Regions from separate parts of the Stenotrophomonas sp. YJH_SMC_133 genome, predicted to be linked through region 2. Evidence: predicted binding sites of a transcription regulator. Region 2 holds the regulator's gene; the other holds the start of a gene.

Region 1 (15,586 bases), on a different contig from region 2:
TGGGGCGGGCTGATGCAGGCGACCCAGCCGATCGTGCAGGACGGACGCTTCGATGGGCTGCACAAGGCGGCCTCCGGGGCTGCCTTGAACGCGCTGTTCCGCTAGATCCACGCCGTGCAAGGCGGGAGGGGCCGGCGACTACAGCGCCTCGATCTCCCGCTTGGGTAAGGTCACGTCGGGTTCCAGCGCCGGCAGCAGTTGGCGAAGCAGGTTTGGATTGCCCTGCAGCCCGGTGCCATCCAGATACGTCCAGCCGGAACCACCAACGCGGCGCACGGCCACCATGAACGTGGTGCTGCGCATTGGGGTTTCACGCACCCGTATCAGGGATTGGCGTGGCACGAAGCAGACTTCTTCCTCTCCGGCAGCATAGGTCCGGGTCGGCACACCTACATCTTCGCTGATGACCACTACACCGGCGTTGTGCTGCTTCTTCAACGCATCACGGGTGAGCGCCTGGAAGGCGTCATCGCCGCCGGCCAGTCGCTTGAGGCTGGGATGGGTGCGTTCGATGAGGAAGTCCGCATCGCCGCGGGCGTATGCAGTCATCATGGCGCGCACATCTTCGCGCAGTGCCTTCGCATCACTGGGACTGAGTTCACCTGCGAAGGCGGATGGCAGCAACAGCGACAGCAGCATCAGCATCGTCAGGGGCAGGCGTCGATCCATGTTCGGGTGTCTCACAGGGCACCGCCGCACTATACGGTGGATGCGAAAACAGCGTCCCATCGATGGCGCTGGTATCCCGAAAATCACTACTTACTATTGGTAGGTATTGATTTCTGGAGACCCCCCATGCACAGCCTCATTGTCATCGCCCACCCTGAACCCGGTTCGCTGACCCATGCGATGGCGCATCGCATCGGCGATGCCATCACTGCTGCCGACGCCCGCAACACCGTGGCCTACGCCGATCTGATGGCCGAAGGCTTCGATCCGCGCTTCAACGCCCAGGACCAGGCCTTGTTCCGCAGCACTGGCGCGGTACCGGCCGACATCGCCGCCGAGCACGCACGGCTGGAGGCCACCGATACACTGGTGCTGGTGTTCCCGTTGTACTGGTGGTCGTTCCCGGCACTGCTGAAGGGCTGGATCGACCGTGTCTTCACCAACGAATGGGCCTACGCACAGGACGCGCAGGGCAAGCTGGTGAAGAAGCTGCAGCGCCTGAACGTGCATCTGGTGGGGCTGGGCGGTGCCGATGCAGCGATGGTCGAACGACGCGGCTACGATGCGGCGATGAAGACGCAGATCGACATGGGCATCTTCGACTACTGTGGCGCACGCGTGCTGACGTCCGACCTGCTGCTGGATGCCGATACCGGTGCGGCTGGAGCGCATCTGCAGACCGCGCTGGCGATCGGCCGTAAAATAGGCACTCCGATGCGCTGATCGCCGTGTTCCGCCGATGCCCGCCAACGCCGCTCCCACGCGCCGCCGATTGACCCGCGAGCAACGCGCTCGCCAGTTGCTGGACGTGGCCTGGGCGCTGGTCGGTGAAGAAGGCACCGACGCGTTGACGCTGGGACGGCTGGCCGAGGCGGCGGGCGTGACCAAGCCGGTGGCCTACGATCACTTCGTGACCCGCAACGGCCTGCTGGCCGCGCTCTACGATGACTATGACGGGCGGCAGACGGTGGTCTTCCACGAGCGTATCGGCCGCGCCCGCGCGCAGCTGGCCGACCGTGCGGCGGCCATCGCCTCCGGCTACATCGACTGCATCCTCAGCCAGGGCAGTGAAGTGCAGGGCATCCTCGCCGCGCTGGTAGGAGCGCCGGAACTGCACGAGGTGCGGCGGCGTTACCAGCAGGACTTCATCGACAACTGCGACGCATGGCTGGGTCCGTTTGCCGCCGATGGCACGGTGCCCCTTGCTGGGCGCTGGGCGATTCTCGGTGCGGCTGAAGCCCTGTCCGAAGCCGTGGCGGCAGGCGCGCTGGACAAGACCAACGCCGAGGCCGAGCTGCAGCGGCTGATCGTGGCGACGGTCAAGCGGCGCTGAGCGGCTTCGGGCGTCAGGCCCCGGCGGTGCTGCTGGCCAGCGTGGCGAATCCTGCCGCCAGCTGATCGCGCACCAGTGCATCGCGCGCGTCGCGGCTTTCAGAACCCAATACCACGGTGATCAGGCGTACCGGCTGATCCCGCCCGGGCACTGCCCGGCATGCGGTGGCGGCCAGGCAGAAGCCTGCTGCCTGGGTGTAGCCGGTCTTCAATCCATCCACGCCGTCATCGCCAAGCAGCGCATTCTGGTTGTTGCGGCTGAAGCTGCCATGCACGAACGCGCGCTGCGCGGTGATTGCCAGTATCTGCGGATGGTCATTCAGCAGGCAGGCGGCCAGCACCGCCATGTCGCGCGCGCTGGACGCATGGTGCGGCGTGGTGATGCCGGAGACGCTGGCGAACCAGCTGCTGCGCAGGCCGAGCTGGCGTGCGTGCCGGTTCATGCGCTCCAGGAACGCAGGCTGCGATCCGTCCAGGTGGCGCGCGATGGCCAGCGCCGCGTCATTGCCGGAGACGATCATCAACCCTTCCAGCAGGCGCGCGAGCGTGACCGTTTCGCCGGGCACCAGGCCCATGCGCGTTTCATCGTCGGCGACCGCATGCACGTCGTCGGCGGCGATGGTGACTTCGGCGCCCCACGAGCGCCCGCGCTCCTCGACACATTCGTAAGCCGCGTAGGCGGTCATCAGCTTGGTCAGCGAGGCCGGCTGCCTGGCGATATCCGCGTTGTGCTGGTGAATCACCGCGAAAGTTGCCGCATCGAGGGTGATGGACGACAGCGGTGCACGCGCAGGAGCAGGAGACGGCATGGAAGCGACGATGGCAGTGGGGACCCAGGAGGATAGTGTGCGGCGGCTGCACGAAGCTGAAATAATGCAACGATATAACGTATCGCCATTGTGGGCCGCCGATGGCCCGACGGGACATCCGATGACTGCACGCATTCCACGCCGCTGGCTTCATTCTTCGTTGCTGCTCGCGCTGGCCGCACTTGGCGGCTGCCAGCCCAGCCTGCGCGCCGAGGCTGTTTCCACCGCCGAAGCCGGTCCGCTCAATGTGATCGTGATGATCAACGACGGTGCCGGCTGGGGTACCTGGGACGCCGCCGCCTACTGGCAGTACGGCAGCCGTGACGGCGCACCCTATGCGGATTTCCCACTGCGCCTGGCGGTGACCACCTTTCCGTTGAACGCGAGCAGCCAGCCGACCGGTGACAACGCGCAGACGCTTGGCTACGACCCGGGCAAGGCCTGGGATGACGCGCCGGTTCCTGCGCAGGACCTGCCCTTTGCGGGCTACCAGTACCTGGCCGCGGTGGCTACCGACAGTGCGGCGGCGGGCACTGCGCTGTCCTCGGGGATCAAGACCTACAACAACGCCATCAACTTCAACAACGATGGCCAGCCGGTCGAGTTCAATACGCTGCGCGCCAAGCGCCTGGGCATGGCCACCGGCGTGGTCACCTCGGTGCCGTTCGCGCATGCCACGCCGGCCGCGTTCGCGGCGCAGAACGAATCGCGCAGCAACTATCACGCCATCGCACACCAGATGCTGGCGCAGGGCCACATGGACCTGGTGATGGGCACGGGTGGCCCGGGCTACAGCGTCGACGGCCGCGCCTGCCATGAAGGTACGGACGCGGCGAAGGCGGAGGGCTGTGCGAATCCATGGGAGTGGGTGTCGCAGCAGGATTGGCAGCAGCTGGAAGCGGGCAGCACCATCGGCGGCAATCCGGCGGGACCGTGGCGCCTGATCCGCAGCAAGGAAGCGTTCGCCGCACTGGCGCAGGGACGGTTGCCGGCCGACCGGCCGCTGATCGGTGTACCGCGCGTGGCCAACACACTGCAGCAGGCGCGCCAGCTGCAGGTGCTGGGCAAGGATGCAGGCACGCCTTCGGGAGTGAGGAAGATCGACAGCGTGCCCGATCTGGCGACGATGACGCGTGGCGCACTGCAGTTCCTGCAGCAGCGCTCGTCCAAGGGGCTGTACCTGATGGTGGAAGGCGGCGCCACCGACTGGGCCGCACATACCAGTGCGTGCGGCACCGAATGGCATTACGGCCAGTGCAGCGATCAGCCGCAGCATGGCCGGCTGATCGAAGAGACCGTGGAGTTCAATGACGCGGTGGAGGCGGTGGTCGACTGGATCGAGCGCAACGGTGGCTGGGAGCGCAACCTGCTGATCGTCACCACCGACCACGACAACAGCATGCCGATGGGCCCGGATGCACAGGACGTGGCTTTCGCACCGGTACGCAACAACGGTCGCGGCCGCATGCCCGGAATCAGCTTCCGCCCCACCGGCAACCACTCCAACGCGCTGGTGCCGCTGTGGGCCAGGGGCGCCGGCGCGGCGCTGCTGGGCAAGCGCGTGCGGGGCGTCGATGCCGGCTACCGTCAGCACGTGCGCTGGAACGACGGCAGCTACATCGACAATACCGACGTGGCTGCCGCAGTGCAGGAAGCGCTACAGCGTCCACGGTAACGCCCGGTTGCACGCGGGCTGTTGTCGAGGCAGCCTGCGCACATGCAGTCGGATATCCGCATCGACGGTCGTGTCTTCGCCTACGTCTTCCCCTGTGCGTGGGAAGACTACGCGAAGATTGGTTTCTCACGTGATCCGCTTGGGCGCATCAGCGCATTGCACCGGCGTTGGTTCGAGTTCTTCGATCTCGACGCCGGTGCGCTGGTGGAAGCGGAAAGCGAGCGCGATGCGCGGGATCTGGAGCTGCAGCTGCGTTCGCCGTTCAAGGCGCACCGCGCTCCGGCGCCGATGACGGTCCAGGACAAGGCTGGAGGCCGCACCGAATGGGTACGTGGTGCCAACCACGCTTTGTCGCTTGCGGTTGCCGGCCTGGGCGAACAGGGCTATCGCTGTTATCCACTGAAGGGATGGCTGCGAGCCGCGCTTCGCCTGCGCATGGACCGGCTGCACGACTGGGCGGCGGTGCAGCTTCCCGAAGACGAAGGCCTGCGGATCCCCGGTGGCCCCGGCGAAAGAGCGCTGCGTGACACCCTCGACGGTTGTCAGGCATTGGACATCGATCCGATCCCGTGGCTGCCTGAACACGTCCAACGCTGGTATGCAGGTTGAGGAGCGTTCAACGGGCTCGCGGCGGCTGAACCGGCGCGGCCGGTTGCCGCGCGGACTGCGGGGCAGGTGTGGACGGGCTGGCCAGCTGGCGTGCCAGCTCGGCGCTGGCCACGTGGCCCTGCAGGAACAACAAGCCGCCGAAGATGTTCATGAGCGTGCCTCCACTTGAGTGGATTGCACGATACGGGCAGCATGGACGGGCAAAAAGCGACATTTCCGCAAGCATGACTTGAGAGAATTTCAAGCCTAATGTCCCGCCCTCCGCTCCATGCCCTCCAGGGCTTCGTGGCTGCCGCCCGGCTTGGCAACCTGTCGCGCGCGGCGGCGTCGATGAACCTGACCGTCAGCGCGCTCAGCCACCAGATGAGGCAGCTGGAAGAACGGCTCGGGCAGCCGCTGCTGATCCGCCAGCCGCGTGGTATCACCCTTACCCTTGAGGGGCAGCGCCTGCTCGAGCAGGTGGGGCCGCATCTGGATGCGATAAACGAAGCCTTCCAGCCCTATGCCGCGCGTGCCGAGCACGTGCTGACGATCAGTGCGGTGCCATCGATGGCATCGGCCTGGCTGGTGCCGCGCCTGGGTCACTTCGTGGCTGAGCATCCGCAGATCGAGATCAACCTGCAGTCGAGTGAGCGCCTGATTGATTTCGAGCGGCAGCGCCAGTTCGACGCCGCGCTGCGGCTGGGCAGCGGGCAATGGCCGGGCCTGGTGGTGGAACCGCTGTTCGACGAGTGGCTGGTGCCGATGGCGAGCCCCGCGCTGATCGAGCGCATGGGGGGCATCGACCGTGTACCGCTGACCCAGTGGCCGCTGCTCGGTGATCCCGACGGCGCGTGGGGCGCCTGGTTCGCGTTGAGCGGGCAGAGCCCGCCATCGCGCTTCGTGGCGGTGCTGGATGATTCGGAGGCGCACCATCGCGCCGCACTGGATGGCGTAGGCGTGGCCCTTGGCCGGGTGACCCGGGCACGCCTGCTGCTGGAATCCGGCCAGCTGGTCGCGCTGTCCAGCCAGCGCCTGAAGACGGCGTGGCCGCATTGGCTGGTGTACCCGCAGCGCTCGGCCAGCCATCGCGGCTTCCTCGCGTTCCGCGACTGGCTGCATGCGCAGGCCGCCGAGCATGTGCAGCACATGGCGGACGCGCATCTGTAACGCCGCGCGGTGCTCGATCTCGACTCTACAGTCACTGCACCAGGGTGACCGCCTGCCCGGCACGCGCGAACGCTTCCTCCAGCAACGGGCCCGCCTTGATCGCTTCCACTTCCTCAAACAGCGCCCGCAGCGCATTGGCCGGGCGTGAGGCCGGTGCCGCCACTGCCTGCTGGATCGCGGTGAAGCGATCGGCCAGCACCCGATGGCCGGGATGTGCCTTCGCCCAGGCCGCCAGCGGCTGGCGTACACCGGCGGCGGCATCCAGGCGGTGCTGGTCGAACAGGGCGATGGCCGCTGCCGAGGTGTCCGCCCGCTCGATCGTGGCATGGCGCAGTTCCCGGCTCAGGAACAGGTCATAGGCCGCGCCACGCCCCACCGCGATGCGCAGTCCGTCGCGGTCGAGGTCGGCCACTTGCTGCGCCGGGCTGTCTTCGCGCACCAGGTAAGTGCCTTCGATCTCCACATACGGAGCGCTGAAGGCGATGCGGTCGGCACGCGCCGGATCGATCGCCAGGAAGGCCAGATCCCAGCCGTCTTCGCCCGCTGCGGCGACCACCGAGGCTGCGGCATCGTGGCAGGTGAAGCGTGCCTGCACCCCCATCCGTTGCGCCAACGCGGTAGCCAGTTCCAGCGAGGGGCCGCGCGGTGAGCGCGCATCGCCCTGTGCCAGCACCGGGTTGCCCAGGTTGATCGCCACGCGCAGGAAACCGTGCGGTGCCAGCGTACGTCGGTGGTCGGCCAGGGACATGCAGGACTCCACGGGGCAGGGGAGACCCAGCATGCCAACAACGGTGTCCGCGTGGCGTGGACTCAGCCGCGCGCGGCGAAGGTGCCGTGGAAGCCCAGTGGCACCGCATACGGCAGCCACGCCTGGGCCAGCGGACCGTCATCCACATGGCGCGCATCCAGCACGGCCAGGCCGCTGCGCTGGTTCACCGGATCGAGCAGGGTGCCGATCAGCCAGCCGTCATCGGCGTTGCGGCTGCCCGGGCGCGGTACGAACACATGCTCTTCGGCCATGATGTCCGCCCCGTAGTTCCAGAGCTGGCGGCGCCCGTGCTCGATCTCGAACGCGGCCGCCGCGTTGAAGTACGGCGCAGTGGCCGTGCCGTCGATGGTCGGCGCATACAGCCGTGCGCCACGTGTGTTCGCCGAGCGCGGGTCGAACAACGGGAACTCCACCGCGCTGATGCCCAACGTCTGCCAGCGGGCCTGTCCACGACGCAGGTCCAGATGCAGCTCGACCAGGCTGGCGCCACTGTTGGCCGCGTGTGCGCCATCACCGGCCATCGCTTCCTTCATCGGCGAGCGCGCCTCGTTGATGTCGTCGTGGCGCACTGCGCGCAGCACGATGCCGCCATCGCGGGTGAACGCGTCGCCGAAGTGGTAGATCGCCGCGAACGGGGCCTCGAACCATTGCGCCTTGTCCGGCGCATCCTTGGCGACCACCGCGATGCGCACCGGACGCTGCGGTGCGAACTGCATGCGCTCGAAGAAGCTGCCACCTGCGCCGGTGAAATCGAACGGCATCATCACGAACACCAGGTGCTGGTCGGTCATCGCGAAGGCATGCAGGTAGCCATGCTCGGGTGTTTCGATCACATTTGCGCTGCGCAGCTGGCCGTCCGCACCGATGTGCCAGACCAGCAGGCCATGGCCCCCCATCAGGCTGATCGAGCCGAAGTTCCAGAGGCTCCCGTCGTGGTCGGTCAGCGGGTGCGCCGAGAACGGCAGCGCCGCCAGGTCCGGACGCCAGGTGACAGGGCCAAGCGTCTGCAGCGAATCCGGGTCCACTTCGAACGCCGAACCGGATTCGCACAGGGCGAACAGGCGGCCATTGATCATCGTCACCGAGGTGTTGGCCACGTTGGCATCATCGTTGTTGCGTACCGCCAGCGCACCGGGAATGCTGGTGCCGGCGGCCGGATACTGGAAGCGGCCGGCCTTCTGTTCACGGGTGAATTTCGGCGTGGCAACCATGCGCCCGTGATGGGTCAGGCTGCCATCACCATTGAAGCGCCAGCCATGCACCATGCCGTCGCCGTCGAACCAGTGGTCGTAGCGGAAGCCATCGCGCTCGGTCCACGCCGGACCGTTGCGGTACAGCGTGCCAGCCAGGCCTGACGGCAGCTTTCCCTGCAACTGCACGGTGGCCGGGCCGAGGCTTTCGCTGCCGACGCTGCGCCAGCCGAGCAGCCAAGGGTGTTCCTGCATGCCCTGCGCGAACCGCGCCGGGTCGCCGGCGAAGGCGGGAGCGCTGCGCAGCGCGGTGGTGCCCAGGGCCAGACAGGCACTGCTGCTGAGCAGGGTACGAAGGAAGCGGCGACGGTCCATGGTGGCCTCGGGTCTGGATGCAGGAATCAGCGCAGGGTGATGTCGATGGCGGTGCCGGCGGCCGGTACGTCGACGCGCGCCTCGTCGAAGGTCGGCTTGCGCATCACCTGCGGGTTGTTGCTGAAGCCGTAGCCCTCCACCGGCATCCCGACCAGGTTGGTGTCGAGCTTGCCGTTGTCGTTCTCGTCGTGGGTGAGCAGCACGGCATAGTTGCCGGCCGGAACGCCCTTGAACGTGAAGTGGGCGCTGTCGCCGCTGGGCGCCGCCTGCTGGGCCTGCACGGGCCTGGCCTTGCCGTCCCAGGCAGCGGCGCTGTCGACCAGCGCAACGCGCAGGGTGCCGGTCTGCACACGGACGTCGTGCACGGTCACGGCCAGGTCGGCGGCGTGGGCACTGCCGGCGAGGGCCAGGGCAGTCAGGGCGGTGCTGAGCAGGGCGGTGCGGATCATGGCAGTGGCTCCGGAAGTGTGTGTGGCGGTGTGGCGCCAGTCTGCGTGCGGCGCTGCACCGGGTTCAGGGCCAGTGGTCATCGATTCGACGTGCCAGAAGTCACTTTCTGCGCCGGACCCATTGCCGCCGGCGTGTGCGGCGGTCAGCATCTGGCCATGCCCAGCCTGTTCCGCCATCTGTTGCGTCCCCTCAGCCTCGCCGGCCTGGCCACCGTGCTGGTGGTGGGCCTGTCATTCGCGGTGCAGCGCAACGGTGCCGGGCTGAGCCTGCTGCTGCTTGCCGTGTTCCTGCTGCTGTTCGTGGTGCACGGCTGGGCGTCGGTGCCATCCCGCGTGCGCGCTGTCGCGGCGGTGTTGCAGGCGTTGCTGGCGGTCGTGCTGGTTGCGCTGCAGCCGCGTACCGGCACCGCACCGGTACTGCTGGTGGTGCTGGTGGCGCAGCTGGCCGAGCATTGGCCACCGCGCTTCGTGCTGGCTGTTGCACTGCTGGCCAACCTCGCCATGTATCTCGTGCTGCGCCACAGCGGCTTCAGCCAGCCGCTGCTGGTGGTGCTGCTCTATGGCGGCTTCCAGGCCTTTGCCGCACTGACCGCACACTATGCCCGCAGCACGGCGCTGGCCCGCGATGACCTGGCCCGCGTCAATGCCGACCTGCTGGCGACACGCGCGCTGCTGGCCGACAGTGCACGCGACGCCGAGCGCCTGCGCCTGGCGCGCGAACTGCACGATGTGGCCGGGCACAAGCTCACCGCGATGCGCTTGAACCTGCGTGCCCTTGCGGCCGACCCTGTGCTGGCCGGGCGCGAAGGATTGGTGCTGGCCGAGCAGCTGTCCGGCGAGTTGCTGGCCGACATCCGCCAGGTGGTGCAATCGATGCGCGATGATCGCGGCCTCGATCTGGCCACCGCATTGCACGCGCTGGCCGCGCCGTTCCCGCGCCCGAAGCTGCAGCTGCAGATCGGCGAGTGCGTGCGCGTGGTTGACCCGCTGATGGCCGAGACCGTGCTGCGCCTGGTACAGGAAGCGCTGACCAATGCCGCCCGGCATGGCAACGCAGACACCGTATGGCTGACGATCAACGAGGAGGATTCCCGGTTGCGTATCGACATCCGTGACGACGGCCAGCGCGCCGAACGTATCCGCGAGGGCAACGGCATCGCCGGCATGCGTGAGCGCCTGGCCGCAGTGCGTGGCCAGTTGGAACTGGCCCGCACCGCACAGGGCGGCATGCACCTGACCGCCTGGGTGCCGGCATGAACGGCAGCGCGATCCGTGTTGCCCTGGCTGACGACCAGGCGCTGGTCCGCGCCGGGCTGCGTGCGTTGTTGCAGGGGTTGGGCGTGGACGTGGCGCTGGAGGCCGAGGAGGGCCAGGCGTTGCTGGACGCGCTGTCCACCCAGCGCGTGGATGTTGTGCTCAGTGACATCCGCATGCCCGGGATGGACGGCATCGAAGCAGTGCGCCAGCTGCGCGCGCGCGGCGATGCCACGCCGTGGCTGCTGCTGACGACCTTTGATGAAAGTGACCTGCTGCTGCGTGCCAGCGAGGCCGGCGCACAGGGCTTCCTGCTCAAGGACGCCGCACCCGCAGACCTGCGCGAGGCGATCGAGCGCGTCGCCGCAGGTGAAACCCTGCTGCTGCCGGTCAGCACCGAGCCGGTACGCGCCCGCTACCGCTTCCACGATGAAGCACCGCCCACCGATACCTTCGGGGAACGCGAGGTGGCGATCCTGCGCTTGCTGGCCGGTGGCTACAGCAACAAGGAGATCGCGCGCAGCCTGTTCCTGGCCGAGGGCACGGTGAAGAACTACGTGTCCGCCATACTCGACAAGCTGGGCACCCGCGATCGCACCCGTGCGGTGCTGAAGGCGATTACCCTGCGCATCATCTGAGTGGACCGAGCAAGGAGTGCCAGTGAACCCGATCCTGCATGTGGAAATCCCGGCCAGTGACCTGGACCGTGCCATCACGTTCTACCAGCGGTGGCTGCAGGTCGCGGTGGACGAACCTGTCGTGCTGCACGACTGCCGGATGGCCTACCTGCCGTTCTCCGATGAGGCCGCCGGTGCCAGCATTGCGCTGGTGCTCGGCGCGGACTACCGGCCTTCCGAACAGGGGGCGCGCGTCTACATCGGCGTCGATGACCTGGATGCGAGCCTGGAGCGAGCACTGCAAGCGGGCGCCGAGCTGTGCTTCGGACCCGCCGATGCGGGCGACTGGCGCGTGGCCGAGATCCGCGACAGCGAAGGCAATCGCATTGCGCTGCAGGCGCGCGCTGCTCTGTAGAGCCGAGACCACGCTCGGCTGCTGTTGGCCCAGCCGCTCCAGCTCAGCCGAGCATGGGCTCGGCCCTACAAGGTCGCGGCGCGCGAGCGCTGCAGCCAGTCATTGATGGCCGGGTCCAGTCGCGGGTCGTCCGGTAGCTGCATGCCGAAGCGCTGTTGCAGCACGGCACGCACATCACCCACATCATGCAGCGGGCGCTTGTCCGGTGCCTGCCCGGGGCGATACTCGGTGTAGTTGCCGCTGCCGATGGTGCGGCGCCAGTCCGGCCCGGTCAGCGACGCGCGCAGCTGCCCGGGGAAACTGGAATCGGGATGGGTGCACACGTACCAGTTGCCCACCACGTTGTCGATCGGTGCCGGCGCCTGCAGGTCGAACCGATACATCGCCCGCCAACCATCGTTGGACTCGGCCGACAGCACGAAATCACCCTCGTCGGGCAGGCGCTGCAGCAGATAGCGTTCGTGCGGCGTGGCCTGCGGCTGCGGATCATGCAGGCGCAGCGGCACGGTCGGGGTCAGGCTGCCGAAACCGGCATCCACCAGCCAGTCGCCGCTGTCTACGTTCACGCGCAGCAGCAGGTGGGTACGCGCGGTCAGTTCGCCGTCCTGGGCGGCCAGCAGTACCCGCGCGCTCAATGGCTGCGCATCGAAGCCCAATGCCTGCAGCAGCGCCAGCAACCCGCCATTGAGTTCGAAGCAGTAACCACCGCGGCGCTCGTCGAGCAGCTTGCGCTGCACGCTGTCCAGGTCGATCGGCACCGCATCGCGCAGCAGGCAGCTGAGGGTCTCGAAGGGCAGCAGTGCGTTGTGGCGCTGCTGCAGCAGGGTCAGGCCGGCCAGGGTCCGCGGTGGCGGTGCATCCAGCTGCAGGCGCTGCAGGTAGCGGGGGACATCGAGCGTCGTCATGGAGACACCGGGCGGGGGAGGGATGTCCACTGTGCTCCCCCAACCGGGGTTGAGGTCAAGCGCGGCGGCCGTGTCATGCCTCCGTCGCCTGCACCCGGTACAAAGGCCGCGTCCACCAGCGATGGGGGGACGCAGACGAAGAAAGCGCTAAAGTTGTCCTGAGTCAGGCCGATACAGGTGCGTCTTTCCGCCTGGAGTCTGTCATGTCGGCCGTTGTCCCCCACCTCCGGTCCCTGCGCACGCGCCTTGCTGCGTTGCACTCGGCGTCCCCCGGGCTGCTGCGCTGGCTGCAGCCACATCGGCTCAGCGTGGCCAACAAGCTCAAGGCCACACTGTGGATCTGCGGCCTGGGCCTGGTGGCGATCGCTGCTGTCTACGCCTGGACTGGCCATGCCAACGCACTGGCTGCGCGCAGCCAGGCCAGCTACCAGCGCGGCAGCGATCTGGCTGCCAGCCTGTCCACGCGGGTGGCCGAAGCGCGTCGCCTGCAGACCCAGTATGCACGCAGTTTCGATGATGCCGACCGCGCGCAGCTGTTGGCCACGCAGAAGGCGTTGCAGACCGATCTGCAGGCGCTGCGCGCGATGCCGATGGATGCGGGCCGGCGCAAGGCCCTGCAGGCGCTGACCGAAGCCGCCGACGCGTTCTCGCAGGGTGTGGCCGCCCTGTTCGAACGGGTCGACGAGATGGGCCGTGGTGATGCCGGCCTCGCTGCGCAGCTGCAGCAGGCCGCCGACACCCTGCAGGCGCAGGTGGATGTGCAGCAGCGGCCCGCGCTGGCGCTGTCCCTGCAGAAGATGCGAAGGCAGGAGGCACTGCTGCTGCTCGACGGTGATTCCACCCACGCCGACCGCGCCAGCGAGGAGAAGCTGCCGTTCGACCTCGCGCTGGCGGGCCTGCCTGCGGATGTGCAGGACACCCTGCGCACCGGGATGGAGGCGTATCAGGCCGCACTGCTGGGGTATACCGCTGCCCGCGTCGGCCTGGATGTGGAAGCGCAGTCGCTGCTGGATACCGCCACGGGCGTAGCGCCGGCGTTGGCCGCATTCCAGCAGGCACAGGTGGCGGCGCTGGGCAGGGCGCAGGCACGCCAGCAGGCCGGCGCGCGCACCATGAGCGTGGTGTTCGCACTGACCCTGCTGCTGGTGGTCGGCGTGCTGATCACCAGCCTGGTGCTGGTGCTGCGTGCGGTGCGCCAGCCGATCCAGGACACCCTGCGTTTCGCCAGCGACATCGCCGACGACCGTCTCGAAACCACCCTGCGCGTCTACAACGCCAACGATGAAATCGGCCAGCTGGCCCAGCGCCTGGTCGACATGCAGCAGCGCCTGCGCGCGCGCATCGAGACCGAGCGTGCGGTGGCCCGCGTCAACACCCGCGTGCGCCAGGCATTGGACAGCGCACAGGCCGGCTTGATGGTGATCGATGCCGAAGGCCTGGTGGCGTACGCCAATCCGGCGCTGCTGCAGCAGCTTGCACTCCGGCTTGAAGATCTGGTGGGGAGCGATGCGGTACGCCTGCATCCGGCACTGGCCAGTCTGGCTTGCGTGCGCCAGCGCGAGGAGCGCGAGATCGGTCATGCCGGCGTCCGCTACCAGTTGATCGCCAATGCCATCACCGACGAAGGGCATTTCCTCGGCGTGGCAGTGGAGTGGCGCAGCCGCGCGCTGGAAACGCTGCTGGAAACCGAAGTGGCAGCACTGGTCGACGCCGCCGCACATGGCGACCTGCACGGCCGCATCGCGCTGGAGGGAAAACAGGGCTTCGTGCGCACGTTGTCGACCAGCATCAACCGCCTGCTGGCGACCTTCGAGACCAACCTCGGCGATCTGCAGGCGCTTCTGGCGGCGCTGGCCCGTGGTGACCTCAGCGTGCGCATGGAAGGTGAGCTGCAGGGCGTGTTCGCACGCATGCGCGACGATGCCAACGCCACGGTCGCGCAACTGGGCCGCATCGTCACCCGCATCCAGCAGGCGACGTCCAGCCTCGACACCGGTGTGGGTGAGATCGTTGCCGGTCACCATGATCTGTCGCAGCGTACCGAACAGCAGGCGGCCAACCTTGAAGAGACGACAGCGTCGATGCACGAGTTGACCGACACCGTTGGCCGCAACGCCGATGCCGCGGGCCGCGCCGATGCCCTGGTGCAGGGGGCGGCCGCGGTGGCCCAGCGCGGTGGCGAGGCCGTCGGCCAGGTGGTCGCGACCATGCATGGCATCAGCGAGGCCTCGCGGCGGATCGGCGACATCACCCAGCTGATCGATGGCATCGCTTTCCAGACCAACATCCTCGCGCTGAATGCCGCGGTGGAAGCAGCGCGCGCAGGTGAGCAGGGCCGCAGCTTCGCCGTGGTGGCTGCGGAAGTGCGCCTGCTGGCCCAGCGCAGTGCCGAAGCGGCCAAGCAGATCAAAGGACTGATCGAGGATTCGGTGGCGCGTGTTGGCCAGGGCAACCAGCAGGTCGAGCAGGCGGGCATCACGATGGGCGAGATCGTTGGCAGCGTGCAGCAGCTGGCCGAGCTGCTGGCCGGTATCCGCAGTGCATCGCAGGACCAGCATGCCGGCATCGCGCAGGTGAAGCAGACCATCGTGCAGATGGAAGCCAGCACCCAGCGCAACGCCAGCCTGGTGGAAGAGGCTGGTGCCTCCACCGCGCAGATGCAGGCGCAGGTACACGCGCTGGCCGAAGCGGTGGGCGCGTTCCAGTTGCAGTCGATGCCACAGGCGCGCGCTGCGGCCTGATCGTGCTCCGGTAGTGCCGGCCGCTGGCCGGCACTACCCTTGTGGCTCAATACACGTCGCGACGGTAGCGCCCGGTCTCCAGCAGCGTTTCCACTTCTTCATCACCCAGTGCTTCGCGCAGCACCTGGTCCACGCCTTCGGCCATGCCCAGCAGCGAACCGCAGACGTGGATGACCGCACCACGCTGCATCCAGTCGCGCAGGGCATCGGCTGCTGCACGCAGGCGATCCTGCACATAGCCGCCCTCACCATCGCGCGAGAACGCCAGGTCCACCCGCGCGAGATGGCCATCGGCCTGCCACGCTTCGATCTCATCGGCGAACAGGAAGTCGTGCGCGCGCTGGCGTTCGCCGAACAGCAGCCAGTGCCCGTGTTCACCTGCATGCGCGGCTTCGCGCAGCAGGCTGCGCAGGCCCGCGATGCCGGTGCCATTGCCGATCAGCACCATCGGCGCACCGCCAACGCGATGGAAACCGGGGTTGCGGTGCACGCGGGCCACGATGCTGGCACCGACCGGCGCATGCAGCGACAGCCAGCCCGAACCCAGGCCGGTGCGTCCGGTTTCGTCATGGACCAGCCGCACCACCAGTTCGACCGCACTGTTATCCGTACAGGATGCGATGGAGTA
Region 2 (15,586 bases):
CACCGCCGGCGAGGTGTGAAGCAGGATCGCGGCAACGGTACCGACGATGACGATCACGAACGCCGCAGGCGACCACAACGACGCCAGGCCAGCGCCCTTGAGGATGCTGCCACCGACCAGCGAGGCCAGGGCGAGAAAGAGTCCAATGAGGCTGAGTCTATCCATGGTTCCGGTATCGGCTTGTATGAATGGGACTTGAGACACCGGGAGAATGCGTACAGACGGTAGTCACAGTTTTCGGGTCGCCGGGCCATGCCCGGCGGCGTTCAGCGTATGCCGTCCACGTCCAGGATCAGTGCCATGCGACCATCGCCGATCAACGTTGCACCGGCATAACCGCGCAGGCCGCGCAGGGCTTTTGGCAGTGGCTTGATGACCACTTCCTCGCGCCCGCGCACCTGGTCCACGACCAGGCCGAAGCGCGCTTCGCCGGCCTGCAGCACCACGATGGTCAGCAGGGTTGACGCGGCCGGCGTCACATCCAGCCACTGGCGCAGGTCGACCAGCGGCAGGGTGTGCGAGCGGCGATCAAGCACGGCGCGGCCATCGAACCAGCCCAGCGAGGTGCGCGGCGCGTGCAGCACTTCCATCACGCGTGCCAGCGGTAGCGCGTAGACGTCCTCGCCGGCCTGCACCAGCAGGGTCGGCAGGATCGCGAGGGTGAGCGGCACGCGGATCAGGAAGCGGCTGCCACGACCCAGTTCCGACTGGATCTGGATCTGGCCGCTCAGTTCGCGGATGCGCGACTGCACCACGTCCATGCCGACGCCACGGCCGGAGATGTCGGTGACCTGCTGCTTGGTCGAGAAGCCGGGCAGGAACACCAGGTGCAGGCATTCCTCGCTGCTCAGGCGGGCGGCGGCTTCCGGATCGATCAGGCCTTTCTCACGCGCCTTCGCGCGCAGCTTCTCCGGGTCGATGCCGGCGCCATCGTCCTGCACCTCGATGCTGACGTAGTCACCTTCCTGCTGCGCCGACAGGCGTACATGGCCCATCCGCGGCTTGCCTTGTGCTTCGCGCAGGTCGGGCATTTCCACGCCATGGTCGATGGCGTTGCGGACCAGGTGCACCAGCGGATCGGCCAGTGCTTCGACCAGGTTGCGGTCGAGTTCGGTTTCGGCGCCGACCAGCTCCAGGTCCACTTCCTTCTTCAGCGAGCGGGCGACGTCGCGGGCGACCTTGGGGAAGCGCGAGAACACCTTGCCCACCGGCTGCATGCGGGTACGCATCACCGCCGACTGCAGGCGGGCAGTGGCGATGTCCAGCGTCGATACGGCGCGGTCCAGCTCCTCGTCGCGCAGGCGTGCACGCAGGGTCTTCAGGCGGTTGCGGGAAAGGACCAGTTCGCCGATCAGGTTGACGATCGCATCCAGGCGCTTGGTGTCCACGCGCACGGTGTGCTCGGCCTCGGCCATCGGCTTGGCCGCCGGCTTGGCTGCGGGCGCCGGTACGGGCGCTGGGCGCGGTGCAGCGGCAGGTGCCGCCGCGACGGTGGCAGCAGGCTTCGCGCCTGGCGCAGCGCCGCCGTGCAGCTGGTCCAGCAGCGCTTCGAACTCGTCTTCGCTGATCAGGCCGTCGTCGGCCTTCCTGGCCGGCGCGACCGCGGTCGGTGCGTTGCCGCCATGCAGCTGGTCGAGCAGGGCCTCGAATTCGTCGTCGGTGATCAGGTCGCTGCCAGCTGCCGCAGGGGCGGCCGCAGCGACCGGCGCGGCAGTGCCACCGTTCATGTCGAACTGCGCGATCAGGTCCGGCGGCGCATAGCCTGGCTCGGTGCCGGAGGACACGGCGTCCAGCATCGACTGCAGGTAGTCCAGCGATTGCTGGGCGGCGTCGAAGTGGTGGGCCTGCAGCACCGCCTGCCCGGCACGCGCGATGCCCAGGGCCTCTTCAGCGGCGTGGCACAGCTCGACCATCGCAGTGACGCCAAGGAAGCCGGCACCGCCCTTGAGCGTGTGGTATCCACGGAACACCGCGTTGAGCTGCTCGGTGTCCTGCGGTGCCTGCTCCAGCGACACCAGCTGTTCGCCCAGGCGATCCAGGATTTCCTGTGCCTCGATGATGAAATCGGCAGTGATGTCGTCGGATACCGCGCTCATGCTTACAGCCCCAGATCCGACAACAGGTCGTCGGCGTCGTTCTGCGAGACCGCGTGGCGGTCCAGTCCCTTCAGTGCCGGCCCGGCCAGTTCCGGGTCGGTGCGATGCTGTTCCGGCGGCAGGCCGAGTGCGCCGAAGCCCTCGTGCACGCGGCGGACGATGCCGACCACGCGACGGATGATCTGCCCGGTCAGGTCCTGGTAGCTCTGGGTCAGGGCGATCTCGGTCAGGTTGTGGCGGATGCGCTCGAGCTGCGCGTCCTGGCCCGGCTGCAGGCCTTCAGCGCGCAGCTGTTCGGTCAGGCTGCGGCATTCCTCGGCCAGGTCCAGGGTGCGGTGCGTGGCCTGTTCGGTCATGGCCACCACGTGGTCCAGGCGTGCGCAGGCGTCGTCCAGCTCACCGGCCTCGCTGGGCACGGTCGGCAGCTCACCCAGTGCCTGCCCCAGCTCGCGGGCCAGCCGCGAGAGGCCGCTCATCATCGGCTGCGTACGCAGCGCGACCAGTCCGTCGATGCGCTGCCGCCAGGCGGCCTCGTCACCGGACTCGAGTGCGTCCAGGGCTTCCTGCAGGCGCAGGGAGAGGGCGCTCTTGTCGACCGTGGTATCCATCAGGCGCTGGCCGCCAGGCGTTCGAAGATCTTGCCGAGCTTCTCTTCCAGCGTCTGCGCAGTGAACGGCTTGATGATGTAGCCGTTCACGCCGTTCTGGGCGGCTTCGATGATCTGTTCGCGCTTGGCTTCGGCGGTGACCATCAGCACTGGCAGGGTCTTCAGCTTGGCATCGGCACGGATCGCCTTCAGCAGCTCGATGCCGGTCATCACCGGCATGTTCCAGTCGGTGACCACGAAATCGAACGGCTGGCTCTGCAGCAGCGACAGCGCGGCATGCCCGTCCTCGGCTTCGGCGGTATTGGTGAAGCCCAGATCGCCCAGCAGGTTCTTGACGATCCGACGCATGGTCGAGAAGTCATCGACGATCAGGATGCGCATGTTCTTGTTCAAAGCAGAGTTCCTTTGTTGTTCATTCCGGGCGGCCGGGGGCAGCCGCCTCGGGCATGTTCATTCTTCCAGGCCGGCGTCCGCCGCCTCGAAAATCTTGAGCCGGCCACGCAGGCGCAGCACCGCCTGGCCGTGGATCTGGCAGACCCGCGACTCGCTCACGCCGAGCACCGCGCCGATCTCCTTCAGGTTCAGTTCCTGCTCGTAGTAGAGCGAGAGCACCAGCTGTTCGCGCTCGGGCAGGTGGCCGATGGCCTTGCCCAGCTCGCGGCCGAACTCACCACGCTCCAGTACCTGCTGCGGGGTCGGGCCGCCCTGGGCGACGGTGTCCAGCTCGCCCTGGTCCTCGATGCGCGACTCCAGGCTCAGCACCTGGCCACGTGCGGCGTCTTCCATCAACCGCAGGTATTCGGGCAGCGGCATCTCCATCGCGGCGGCCACTTCGGTGGCGCTGGCGGCGCGGCCGCTGCTCTGTTCCAGGCGGCGGATGGTGGCGGCGGCATCGCGTGCACGGCGGTGCACGGAGCGCGGCACCCAGTCGCCACGGCGGATCTCGTCGATCATCGAACCGCGGATGCGGATCGAGGCATAGGTCTCGAACGAGGCGCCCTGGTCGGCGTCGTAGCTGCGCGACGCTTCTATCAGGCCCATCATGCCGGCCTGGATCAGGTCGTCCACTTCAACGCTGGCCGGCAACCGCGCGGCCAGGTGGTGGGCGATGCGCCGCACCAGGTCCGAATGCTGGGCGATGACCTCGTTGGCCGCCGAGCGCTGGACTTCCCTGTACTGGGCTGCGCCTTTCATGCGGCCACCCCGCGCTGCTTGAGGATGCGCTCGAGGAAGAACTCGACGCCGCCACGCGGTTCGGTCGGCGCCTGCCAGCGTGCGGTGCGACGCGCGATCTCGGTGATCGCCAGCGCGGCCGGGCTGGACGGGTAGGCCTTCACCACCGGCTGCTGGCGCTGCACCGACAGGCGCAGCCAGTCGTCCTGCGGCACGCAGCCCAGGTAGTTCAGCGAGACATCGGCGAGGAACTTCTCGCAGACGCGGGTCAGCTTTTCGTACAGCACGCGGCCCTCGTTGGGGTCGCGCACCATGTTGGCCACTACCTGGATGCGGTCCACGCCGCGTTCGCGCGACAGCACCTTGATCAGCGCGTAGGCGTCGGTGATCGAGGCCGGCTCGTCACAGACCACCACCACGGTGTCCTGCGCGGCCTGGCAGAAGGTCAGCACGCCGTCGGTGATGCCTGCGGCGGTGTCCACCACCATGATGTCCAGTTCGCGTTCCAGCTCGGAGAACACGTTGACCAGGCCGACGTGCTCGGCCGGGGCCAGCTCGGCCATGTGCCGGCGGCCGGACGCGGCCGGCACCACCAGCACGCCGTTCGGGCCTTCGACGATGACGTCGTCCAGCGAGCAGCGGCCGGCGACCAGGTCGGCCAGCGTGAAGGTCGGGTTCAGCCCCAGGATCACGTCGATGTTGGCCAGGCCCAGGTCGGCGTCCAGCAGCAGCGTGCGCTTGCCCATCCCGGCCAGTGCCACCGCCAGGTTGGCGGACACATTCGTCTTGCCCACGCCGCCCTTGCCGCCAGTGACGGCAATGGTGCGCACAGGGCCGAGCGGCTCGCTGCGGGTGGCCGACAGCGGGAAGGTCTTGGTCAGCTTGGCGTACTCACGCGACGGCATGGTTCAACTCCGGGTTGCAGGGCATATCGGCCGCTCGGCGCAAATCTTCAAGGCGAAGTACAAGATTGGCTGCACTGGCCCGGTGCAGGTCGTCCGGAACGTCCTGGCCATCGGTCACCCAGGTGATCGGCAGGGCGTGGTCCACGGCCACTGACAGGGCGTTGCCGAAGCGGCCCGTCTCGTCCAGCTTGCTCAACACCAGGCCCTGCAGGTTGGCGGCGCCGAAGCGGCGGACCACCTCGTCCATGTCGCCGAAGCTGGTGTTGGCCGGCAGCACCAGCAGGGTGCGTACCTGGCGGGCGGCGCGCAGCCACTGCAGCTGCGCGGCCAGCGCGCGGTCGCGCGGGCCCAGCCCGGCGGTGTCGATCAGCACCAGCTTGTAGTCCTTCAGGCGTTCCAGCAGCTGGTCCAGGTCGGTGCCGCTGTTGGCCTCGTGCACCGCGATGCCGAGCTGGCGGCCGTAGCCGTACAGCTGCTCGCGGGCGCCGATGCGGGTGGTGTCGGTGGTCACCAGGGCCACGTCGCGCGGCGCATGCTTCTCGGCGAAGCGCGAGGCCAGCTTGGCGATGGTGGTGGTCTTGCCGGCGCCGGTCGGGCCGACCAGGGCGATCACGCCGCCTTCTTCCAGCGGGTCGACCGGGGCGATCGGCAGCTTGCGCGAGATCAGCCCCAGCATCAGGCCGCGGCCACGATGGGCTTCGGTCTCCAGCGGGATCTGCATGGCCACGTCGCGGGCCAGCCCGGCGTCGAAACCGTACTCGTCCATCAGGTCCAGCGCGGTGGCGCGCACCGGGCTGCCACGCAGGCGCTCGTCGGTGAAGCGGTTCATCTCGCGCTCGATCACCTGGCGCATGCCGGCCACTTCCTGGCGCAGCTGGCGGATCTCGGCGTCGTCCTGGGCAACCACGGTCAGCGTCGGTGCCGGGGCCAGCATGGGGGCCGGGCTGGCTTCGCCGGCGGCTTCGACCGCTGCCGGTTCGCTGGCGGCGATCCCGGGCTGCGCTTCGGTCACGGCAGCGGTCGGCAGCGGCGGCGGCTGCACGGCCGGGGCCACGCTTTCGTGATGCATGTCGTGCGGCGGGTCGATCTGGAAGCGGGCGCGGTTGGCCGGCACGGTAGCGGCCGGTGCAACGATGGCCTCGGCGAACGGGGCGAAGCTCTGTTCGGGTAGCGCCGGTTCGTTGACGGCGGCGCGCGCCAGGGTGGCGGCGAAGCCAGTGCTGCCACGGGTCGGCACGATCTCGTCGGCGCTGTCCAGGGTACGGCCGGTGGCCCCAACGGCCGCACGGGCGAGGGCGGCCACCGCCGAGGTGGTGGCGGCGACCGGTTCCGGCGCCGGGGTGCTGCTGCGGCGGCGGGTGACCGCGGCGATCACCGCGTCGGCGGCGGTGCGCGGCTTGGGTGCCGGCGGCGGTGCGACATCACGGCGCGAGGCTTCCAGTGCACGCTGCACGGCGCTCTCGTCGTAGTTGGCCGCGGCGACGATCTCGATGCCTTCCTCGATCCGGCGGTTGGACAGGATCACGGCGTCAGGACCATGTTCCTTGCGCACCAGGTTCATGGCCGAGCGCATGTCGGCGGCGACGAATCGTTTGATTTTCATGCTGTGGTCACGGGACGAAGACGGCGGGGTGGCGGTCGGAGAACTCGGGTGGTCGGTGGTCTGCACGGTGCGGGTTCCCCTTGGTATCTGTATGTTGCGTTGGTTCGAAGGTGGTGTCTGTTTTCTGGCGCATCGGTGGGCGGCGTCAGCTGATCGTTCCGACCAGCTTCAGGCGCTTGTCCTCCGGCACCTCGCTGTAGGCCAGGACCGACAACGACGGAACGCTGTGGCGGACCAGGCGCGCCAGCGCGGCGCGCACCGGGCCCGGTACCAGCACGACCGCCGGCTCGTTTCGCGCTTCCTGCTTGCTGACACATTCGGCCAGGCTCTGGTGCAGTCGCTCTGCGAGTCCGGGTTCCAGCGCGGCGCCGTTGCCCTGCGTGGACTCCTGCAAGACACGTTCCAATTGCGGGTTGAGGGTGAACACCGGCAGCTCCGCCGACATTCCGGCGATCTCCTGCACGATGAAGCGGCCCAGCGCGGTGCGCACGGCAGCGGTCAGCACCGCCGGGTCCTGGCTGCTGGGCGCGTGTTCGACCAGCGCCTCGGCGATCTTGCGCAGCTGTCGGATCGGGATGCGCTCCACCAGCAGGTTCTGCAGCACGCGCACCACCGCCGACAGCGGCAGCGCCTTCGGCGTCAGATCTTCGACGAGCTTGGGCGCGCTCTTGGCCAGGTTGGCCAGCAGGTGCTGCACTTCCTCGTGGCCGAGCAGTTCCGGCGCATGTTCGCGGATCAGGTGCGAGAGGTGGGTGGCCACCACGGTGGCCGGGTCGACCACGGTGTAGCCCAGCGTTTCAGCCTGGGCACGCTGGTGCGGCTGGATCCAGGTGGCATCCAGGCCGAACGCGGGATCCTTGCCGGCAATGCCCTCCAGGGTGCCCAGCGCGCTGCCCGGGTCCAGCGCCAGTTCGCGGTCGGGGTGGATCTCGGCGGTGGCCACCGGCACGCCGTGCACCAGCACGCGGTAGCCGTTGGCGGGCAGTTCCAGGTTGTCGCGGATATGCACCGACGGAATCAGGAAGCCGACGTCCTGGGTCAGCTTGCGGCGCACGCCCTTGATGCGCGCCATCAGTTCGCCGCCCTGGTTGCTGTCCACCAGCGGGATCAGCCGGTAGCCGACCTCCAGGCCCAGCGGATCGACCGGGCGCAGTTCGTCCCAGCTCAGTTCGGCGGTCGGCGCAGGTGCCGCCGGGCGGCCGAGTGCGTTGAGTGCGGCCGCGTCATTGCCGGCGGCTGCCGGGTCGGTGGCTGCGGCCTTGCCCTTGCGGTAGACCTTCCAGGCGATGAAGCCGAGGATCGCGGCCAGCGTCAGGAAAGCGACGTTGGGCATGCCCGGCACCAGGCCGACCACGCCGATGATGCCGGCGGTGATCGCCAGCGCGCGGTACTGGCCGAACACCTGGCCGGTCATCGCCTGGGCCATGTCCTGCGAGCGCGAGGCGCGGGTCACCAGCATCGCCACCGCGCTGGAGACCAGCAGGGCCGGCAGCTGCGCCACCAGGCCGTCACCGATGGACAGCAGGGTGTAGGTGGCAGCGGCTTCGCCGAACGGCATGCCATGCTGCAGCACGCCCACGGCCAGGCCGCCGAGCATGTTGATGAACAGGATCAGGATGCCGGCGATGGCGTCACCGCGGATGAACTTGCTGGCGCCGTCCATCGCGCCGTAGAAGTCGGCTTCCTCGCGCACTTCCTCGCGGCGCAGCTTGGCTTCTTCACGCGTCAGCAAACCGGCGTTGAGGTCGGCGTCGATCGCCATCTGCTTGCCGGGCATTGCGTCCAGGATGAAGCGCGCGGTCACTTCCGAGACGCGGCCGGCGCCCTTGGTGATCACCACGAAGTTGATGATGGTCAGGATCGCGAACACCACGATGCCGACCGCATAGTTGCCGCCGATCACGAATTCGCCGAAGGCGGCGATGACCTTGCCCGCGGCATCGTGGCCGTTCTGGCCGTTGAGCAGGATCACGCGGGTGGACGCCACGTTCAGCGCCAGCCGCAGCATGGTGGTGATCAGCAGCACGATCGGGAAGATGGTGAAGTCCAGCGGGCGCTTCACGTAGACCACCGCCAGCAGCACCATCAGCGAGATGGCGATGTTGAAGGTGAACAGCGCATCGAGCACCGGCGCGGCCAGCGGCACCACGACCATGGCCAGCAGGGCCAGCACGATCAGTGGCGCGCCAAGGCCCTGGCGGATCATTTCCAGGGCGCGGCGGGTATTGAAGCCGGCGGAGGGCTGGGCGCTCACGGGCGGCCCCCCTTGCCGAATTCATCCACCTGGATGTGCGGGGCGTCCGGCATCGGGCCAGTGCGCCAGGCGCGCAGCTGGTAGACGTAGGACAGGACCTGGGCGACGGCCGAATACAGTCTCACGGGGATTTCCTTTCCGAGTTGGCCTTCCCGATACAAGGCGCGTGCCAAAGGCGGGGCGGAGACGATCGCGACCTTGTTGCCGTCGGCCACCTCACGGATGCGCAGGGCGGTTTCGTCCACGCCCAGGGCGACCACGGTGGGAGCATTCATGGTCCCACCCTCGTACTTCAGGGCCACCGCGTAGTGCGTCGGGTTGACCACCACCACGTCGGCGGTGGGTACCGCCTCCATCATCCGGCGGTTGGCCATCTGCTGCTGCAGCTGGCGGATGCGGCCCTTCACCTCGGGGCTGCCCTCGCTTTCCTTCATTTCCCGGCGCAGCTCTTCACGGGTCATCTTCAGTTTGCGCATCCAGTTCCAGCGCTGGTAGGGCGCATCGATGGCGGCCAGCACCAGCATCGCGCCGGCGGTGGCCAGCAGCAGGCGCAGGGTGAAGCCCAGGCCATCGGTGATGGCGGTTTCAAGCGGGTGGTGGATCAGCCCGCGCAGGGTGTCGAAGCCGGTCCAGACCACCAGCCCGGCGGCGACGCCGACGAAGGCCACGCGCAGCAGCGATTTGGTGAACTCTGCAATGGCCTCCGGGCCATACAGGCGCTTGAGCCCGCTCATCGGGTTCATGCGGTTGATGTCGGGCAGCAACGCCTTCTGCGACCAGCGCAGGCCGCCCATCACCAGCGGGGCGACGAAGCTGGCCAGCAGGCAGACCAGCACCAGCGGTGCGATCACCAGCATGAACTGCAGCAGCAGGTCGCCGAAGTGGCCGAACAGTTCCTTCGGGTTCTGCCGCAGGCTCTGTTCCGGGCTGAGCGCCTGCTTCATCCAGGCCGTGGCGCCACGGCCGATCGAGCCGCTCATGGCCATCACTGCCAGCACGCCGGCACCGAAGACGGCGGCGGTGCCAAGTTCGCGCGAGCGCGGCAGGTTGCCTTGTTCACGGGCGTCGCGCAGGCGTTTTTCGGTAGGTTGTTCGGTCTTTTCGCCGGCGGATTCGTTCTCGGACATCACGGGGCACTACGGCAGGGGATGCCGGGGTGCGTGCAAGAAGTGTTCCGTGATGGGCCGTTGCCTATCCACGCATGGTATGGATCTACTGTAGGGAGTCGCTGGCGGGGCGCAGGGGAATCGTCAGAACACTGTCGCTGTGCCAATCCACCTGCAGCGGGGTGCCCGCATCAGCGGCCGATTCGTCGCTGACATCGCGGCCGCTGCCGTGGTTGACCTGGTGCATGGCGTCCTTCAGCACATCCACCTTCACCAGCAGGCGGCTGCCGGCAGCCAGGCGGCGGGCGACCATGCGCGTGCGATCGAAGGGCAGGTGGGTCCATTGGCCGGGCTGCAGCAACTGGCGCGTGCCCGGGTCACGCACGTGGCTGGCCCGGCCCATGTAATAGGACAGCTGCATCCGGTGTCCATCGGCCATCAGCTCGTACAGGGTGACGGTGAAATCGAAGTCGCGCTTGTTGATCCGCACCTTCAGGTCGCCGGAGAAGCTGCCCACCAGATCCATCGGTCCGGTGAAGGGTTCCGAGACATAGGCCAGCGCGGTGTCGGCTTCATCCTGTGCTGCGACGATGGGGAACGGGTAGTAGCCGTGCCGCATTTCGTTGCGGTCGGCCATGTCCACGGTCTGCTCCAGCTGGCCCGGCGCTGGCGGCTGTTCCTGCAGGCGGTGGTAGCCATCGGGCGAAGCGGGTGCGGCCGACAGGTGGTAGCGGCGATGGGCACCCGCGGCGGCGTCCAGTGTTGCCGCATGCCCCCAGCGGTTGGCGCCCATCAGCTGGTAGTTTACGCGGTCGGGCACCAGCGCCGGGCGAGGGGCGCCGCGCAGCATATGGTCCAGCCACTGGAAGGTCAGTGCGGGCGTGTCGAACTGCGCGACAGGATCCAGCTCATGGCCACGTAGCTGCATCGGCTTGAGCGCCGACTGCGCACCGCGGTGGTCGTAGGGGCCGATCAGCAGGGCATGGTCGGCAACGGGGCGGTGCCGCAGGTGGTCCTTGAAGTACTGCAGTGCCGAGATCTGGCCGTCGTCGTAGTACCCGGTGATGGTCAGCACCGGGATGCGGATGTCGTCGAACTGGTCGCCATAGGGAACCATCGACTGCCAGTAGGCATCGTACGTCGGGTGATCGAGCCAGCGCTGCAGCCAGGGGTTGGGCGTGCCGTCGATCTGGTCGATCTGCCGGTAAGGGCGGCCGGAGGCATACCAGCGGCGGGGCAGCTGTGACCAGCGTTCGTTCTGGTTGTAGGTGTCGTTGTCCAGCATCGGGCCATTGGCCACATAGAACGCCCAACCGTAGTTGGCACTCAGGAACACGTTGTTCTCCATCGGCAGGCCCTGGCCGGGGATGGCGGCAACGTAGGGCACGATGGTCTTCAATGCGGGATGGTGATGGCGCGCCGCCGCCCAGGCAGTAAAGCCCTCGTAGCTGCCGCCATACATGGCCACCCGGCCATCGCTCCATGGCTGGCGGCTGATCCAGTCGATGGCCGCGTTGGCGTCCGCGCCGTCATGCTCGTAGGGGGCGATGGTGCCGCTGCCCTGGCCCTTGCCGCGCGCATCGACCACGATGCCGGCGTAGCCATGCGCGGCGGCCAGCAGCATCTTCTGCCGGTTCTTGGGTGGATCGGTGTAGATGGTGAACAGCATGGCCGCAGGCAGGGGCGCCGATGCGGCGCGAGGGCGGGCCAGCTGCGCCGACAGCACGACGCCATCGCCAACGGGGATGCGCAATGCGTCGTCGATGGCGAAGCGGCGCTGCTCTTCCTCCGCGACCAGCGGAGGGGCCAGGGCAGCGGCCAGGGTCTGCGCACGCAGTACTGCCCGCAGACGCAGCAGTTCCAAAGCGACAGCCTCGGCAATGGTCGTCGCCCCCGCCTGTGCCGCGACGGCCTGCTCCAGCTGGGCGCGCACCGGGGCTGGCTCAACCGAGAGTGCGGCACCGGCCTGCACCGCGGCAACGTCGTCGAGGGCGGCGAAGGTGGCGTGGAAGGCGCGCGCATACTCCGCTGCGTCCTGCTCGCCGGCGGTGACGAGCAGCAGCATCGGCAGCCAGCGCAGCATCGCCGCGGTGTCGCCGTCGCTTGCAAGCGATGCGCGTGCCTGCTGGATCGATCGCCGCGCTTCGGCCGTCTGGCCCATCGCCACCAACGCGTGGCCGCGCTGTGCATCGGTCAGGCTGGGCGACTTCAGCACGCCCTGGCCAAGGGCCTGCAGGGCAGCGTCGACCTGGGCCGGGGAAGCATCGGCTGGCAATGACCACGGCAGATCAGCGGCAGCAGCGTGGCCAACAGCAAGGGCCAGCAACAGGCCAGCAAGAGTGGTGCGTAGGGCCACGGGCGCTTCCTTGGATGAGGGTGGAACGGCCCATCCACGCATGGCGTGGATCTACCGAAGGCCAACCAATGGTAGCGCCGGGCCGTGTCCGGCGGGAGCCGAGCGCAGGCTCGGCGCTACAGGGGCGCGTTGTCACTGGGCGGCGGGCTCTGCGCCAGTTCCACCCGCGGCCGGGGCAGGTCGTGCAGCTGCATGAAGCGCGCCGCATCGACCGGCCGTCCCAGCAGGTAGCCCTGCAGGTAGTCGCAGCCCAGGCGCTCCAGGTAGGCGCGCTGGGCGGCGGTCTCCACGCCCTCGGCGACGATGTCCATGTCCAGCGCATGGCCCAGCGCCACGATCGCCGAGACGATCACCACGTCCTCTGCACTGTGTTCCAGGTCGCGCACGAACGCATGGTCGATCTTGATCTCGGTGGCTGGCAGCCGCTTCAGGTACAGCAGGCTGGAATAGCCGGTGCCGAAGTCATCGATGGAGATGCCTACGCCCAGCGCCGACAGCGCCTGCAGCAGGCGCAGGCTGGTGTCGGTATCGCGCATCACCGTGCTTTCGGTGATTTCCAGCACCAGGTGGCGCGGGGCGATGTTGTGGCGTTCGATCACCGCGCGCACATCCTGCAGCAGGTGCGGCGAACTGAACTGCACCGGCGACAGGTTCACCGACATCGACCAGCCTTCGTGACCGGCATCGTGCCAGCGCCGCAGCTGCAGGCAGGCCTGGTCCAGCGCCCAGCGCCCGATCTCGTTGATCGCACCACTGCGCTCGGCCAGGCGGATGAACCGATCGGGCGGAATCAGGCCATGCTCCGGGTGGTGCCAGCGGATCAATGCTTCGGCACCGGCCACCTTCTGCGTGGCCACGCGGATCTTGGGCTGGTAGTGCAGGAACAGCTGCTCGCTGCCGATGGCCCGGCGCAGGTCGGCCAGCAGCCGGAACTGTTGTTCGGCGCTGTCATTCATCCAGTCGGCGAACAGCACGAAGGCGTTGCGCCCGGATTCCTTGGCCTGGTACATCGCCGCGTCGGCAAAGGCCATCAGCTGCCGCTCGCTGGCGGCGTGATCCGGGCAGATCGCCACGCCGATGCTGGCGGTTACCTGCAGTTCGTTGTCCGGCAGCAACGGCCCACTGCCGACCGCCTGCAGGATGCGCCGGGCGAGGGTTGGCAGATCCTCATCGTGCTCGATGCGCACCACCAGCACGAACTCATCGCCGCCCAGGCGCGCCAGCATGTCATGCGGGCGCAGCAGCTGGCGGGTGCGCTCGGCCACCGCCACCAGCAATGCGTCACCCGCCTGGTGGCCATAGGCATCGTTGACCTGCTTGAAGCCGTCCAGGTCCATGAACATCACCGCGAAGCGGCTGCCGCCCTGTTCGGCCTCGGCCAGTGCCTGCACGATGCGGCGCTGCAACAGCAGGCGGTTGGGCAGGCGGGTGAGCGGATCATGCAGTGCGGCCTGGGTCAGTTCCTGCTGCGCATCGGTCAACGAAGTGCTCAGCATGGAATTGCGCAGCCGCAGCAGCTGCGCCTCCACCCGCTGGTCCAGCCAGGACACCACCAGCACCACCGCGAGGATCGCGACCGTCAGCACCACTACCAGCATCGCCAGCCACTCGTTCTGCAGGCCATCGCCGACCGCCGCGCCGCAGATGCTGCCTTCCGGAAAGCGTGCAGCGGCCATGCCGGTGTAATGCATGCCGACAATGGCCAGCCCGAGCAGGCCAGCGGCTGCCAGGCGATCACCGATGCGGGTGCGCTGCGCGCGCAGGCGGAATGCCACATACAACGCAGTCCATGAGGCGGCGACCGCCACGATCAGCGAGAACAGCAGCCAGCCCGGGTCATAGTCGATGCCGGGTTGCATGCGCATCGCCGCCATGCCGACGTAGTGCATGCCGGCAATACCGGTACCCATCAGCAATGCCCCGCCGGCCAGGCGTGGGTGCGGCAGGGTGCGCAGCGAAACCAGCCACAGCGCGAACACCGATGAGGCGATGGCCAGGGCCAGGGAGAGCAGGGTGATCGGCAGGTCGTAACCGAGCGGAATGGGCAGGTCGAAGGCGAGCATGCCGATGAAGTGCATCGACCAGATGCCCAGGCCCATGGCGAAGCCACCACCGAGGCGCCACCACCAGGCCGCGCCCTTGCCGGGTGCGGTGACCGTGCGCCCGGCCATCGCCAGCGCGGTGTATGACGCCATCACGGCAACCAGCAACGAGATCGCCACCAGCCACGGGTTGTACGTGCCTACCAGCATTCGTCAGTCTCCCGGACCTGCCTGTCGACGGAAACCACGGTGGGGCATGCATGAGGCAGGCCGACGCAGGGCGGCGGCCACGTGCGGCATCCCCCCGGTTGCCGCGCATTCACTCTAGCGCGCAGACCCGGGGGAAGGGCAAGCAGTAAAACGTGATGATCGGGTCAGTGTGTGACCGCGTCCGCAGCCTGGAAGGCGGCATCGAACAGGCGCTGTACCGGCGGGCCCATTTCCCCGGCCAGCAGGGCCAGCAGGAACAGGCCCAGCAGCAGTGAGACCGGCAGGCCCAGCTGGATCGGATTCAGTGCCGGGGCTGCACGCGCCAGCACGCCGAAGGCCAGGTTCACCGCCAGCATCGCCACGGTCAGTGGAATGGCCAGGGTCAGTGCGCCGCGCAGCACGGTCAGCAGGAAGGTCGGAGCGATGCTGAAGAAGGCGTGCGGGTCCGGCAGCGGCGCGCCGATCGGCAGCGCCCGGTAGCTGTCCACCACCAGCGAGATCAGCGCCAGATGGCCGTTGGCAGTGAAGAACAGCAGGCCGAACAGCAGGTAGAACCACTGCCCGATCACGCCGGAGGTGCCGCCACGAAGCGGGTCGCTCATCTGCGCAAAGGCCAGGCCGGTGCCCTGGGCGATCAGTTCGCCGGCCATCGCGCCGGCCTCGAACACCAGCCGCAGCAGGAAGCCGATGGACACGCCGATGGCCAGCTCGCGGGCGATGGTCAGTACGGTGGCAGCATCGAAGCCGGTCCAGTCCGGAACCGGCGGCAGCAGCGGTGCCAACGCGATGGCAAGGGTACCGGCCAGGATCACGCGGATCCGTGCCGGCACCGCGCGGGTGCCGACCATGGGCATGGCCATGGCCACCGCGCCGATGCGCAGCATGGTCCACAGCACGGTGCCGATCATGCCGAAGGCCTGCAGGCCGTCGGCAGCCATCTGGGTGGCGGCGTCCATCGAGGCGCGTGTCCTAGCCGATCAGGTGTGGAATGCGCTGGAACAGCAGCGTGGTGAATTCAACCAGGTGGCCGATCAGGAGGCTGCCGAGCGCGAACAGCACCGCGGTCAGTGCCGCCGCCTTGGCAACGAAGGCGATGGTCGGTTCGTTGAGCTGGGTCGCGGCCTGCACCACGCCCACCACAACGCCCACCACCAGCACGGTGAGCAGCAGCGGGCCGGCCACCCACAACACGGTGATCAGGCCGCCACGCAGTTCGGTCAAGGCAAGTTCGGGA

What was found. The regulator FliA, encoded in region 2, starts transcription of late flagellar genes. The targets are predictions, from matches to a motif close to TAAAGTTTNNCNNNCNNNGGCCGATAA.
Region 1: AC5P78_RS03095 (methyl-accepting chemotaxis protein) is a predicted target of FliA. The motif match lies at 12,366-12,392, and genes of this name have one in related genera.

Annotation. Positions count from the first base shown of each region.
Region 1 covers NZ_JCAFTW010000002.1:105,551-121,136, forward strand. The annotation lists gene AC5P78_RS03015 (isocitrate lyase/PEP mutase family protein) at 1-105, shown strand, start outside; gene AC5P78_RS03020 (hypothetical protein) at 139-669, opposite strand; gene AC5P78_RS03025 (NAD(P)H-dependent oxidoreductase) at 796-1,392, shown strand; gene AC5P78_RS03030 (TetR/AcrR family transcriptional regulator) at 1,409-2,002, shown strand; gene AC5P78_RS03035 (D-alanyl-D-alanine carboxypeptidase family protein) at 2,016-2,810, opposite strand; gene AC5P78_RS03040 (alkaline phosphatase) at 2,932-4,485, shown strand; gene AC5P78_RS03045 (GIY-YIG nuclease family protein) at 4,528-5,094, shown strand; gene AC5P78_RS03050 (hypothetical protein) at 5,102-5,245, opposite strand; gene AC5P78_RS03055 (LysR substrate-binding domain-containing protein) at 5,344-6,243, shown strand; gene AC5P78_RS03060 (ABC transporter substrate-binding protein) at 6,275-6,991, opposite strand; gene AC5P78_RS03065 (carotenoid oxygenase family protein) at 7,054-8,577, opposite strand; gene AC5P78_RS03070 (DUF2141 domain-containing protein) at 8,604-9,026, opposite strand; gene AC5P78_RS03075 (sensor histidine kinase) at 9,183-10,283, shown strand; gene AC5P78_RS03080 (response regulator transcription factor) at 10,280-10,918, shown strand; gene AC5P78_RS03085 (VOC family protein) at 10,941-11,312, shown strand; gene AC5P78_RS03090 (arylamine N-acetyltransferase family protein) at 11,378-12,217, opposite strand; gene AC5P78_RS03095 (methyl-accepting chemotaxis protein) at 12,421-14,958, shown strand; gene AC5P78_RS03100 (PepSY domain-containing protein) at 15,005-15,586, opposite strand, start outside.
Region 2 covers NZ_JCAFTW010000019.1:20,335-35,920, reverse strand. The annotation lists gene AC5P78_RS20280 (flagellar motor protein) at 1-165, opposite strand, end outside; gene AC5P78_RS20275 (chemotaxis protein CheA) at 267-2,096, opposite strand; gene AC5P78_RS20270 (protein phosphatase CheZ) at 2,099-2,704, opposite strand; gene cheY (chemotaxis response regulator CheY) at 2,704-3,096, opposite strand; gene AC5P78_RS20260 (RNA polymerase sigma factor FliA) at 3,154-3,897, opposite strand; gene AC5P78_RS20255 (MinD/ParA family ATP-binding protein) at 3,894-4,781, opposite strand; gene flhF (flagellar biosynthesis GTPase FlhF) at 4,768-6,384, opposite strand; gene flhA (flagellar biosynthesis protein FlhA) at 6,530-8,590, opposite strand; gene flhB (flagellar biosynthesis protein FlhB) at 8,635-9,765, opposite strand; gene AC5P78_RS20235 (CocE/NonD family hydrolase) at 9,851-12,100, opposite strand; gene AC5P78_RS20230 (putative bifunctional diguanylate cyclase/phosphodiesterase) at 12,217-14,352, opposite strand; gene fliR (flagellar biosynthetic protein FliR) at 14,517-15,308, opposite strand; gene AC5P78_RS20220 (flagellar biosynthetic protein FliQ) at 15,322-15,586, opposite strand, start outside.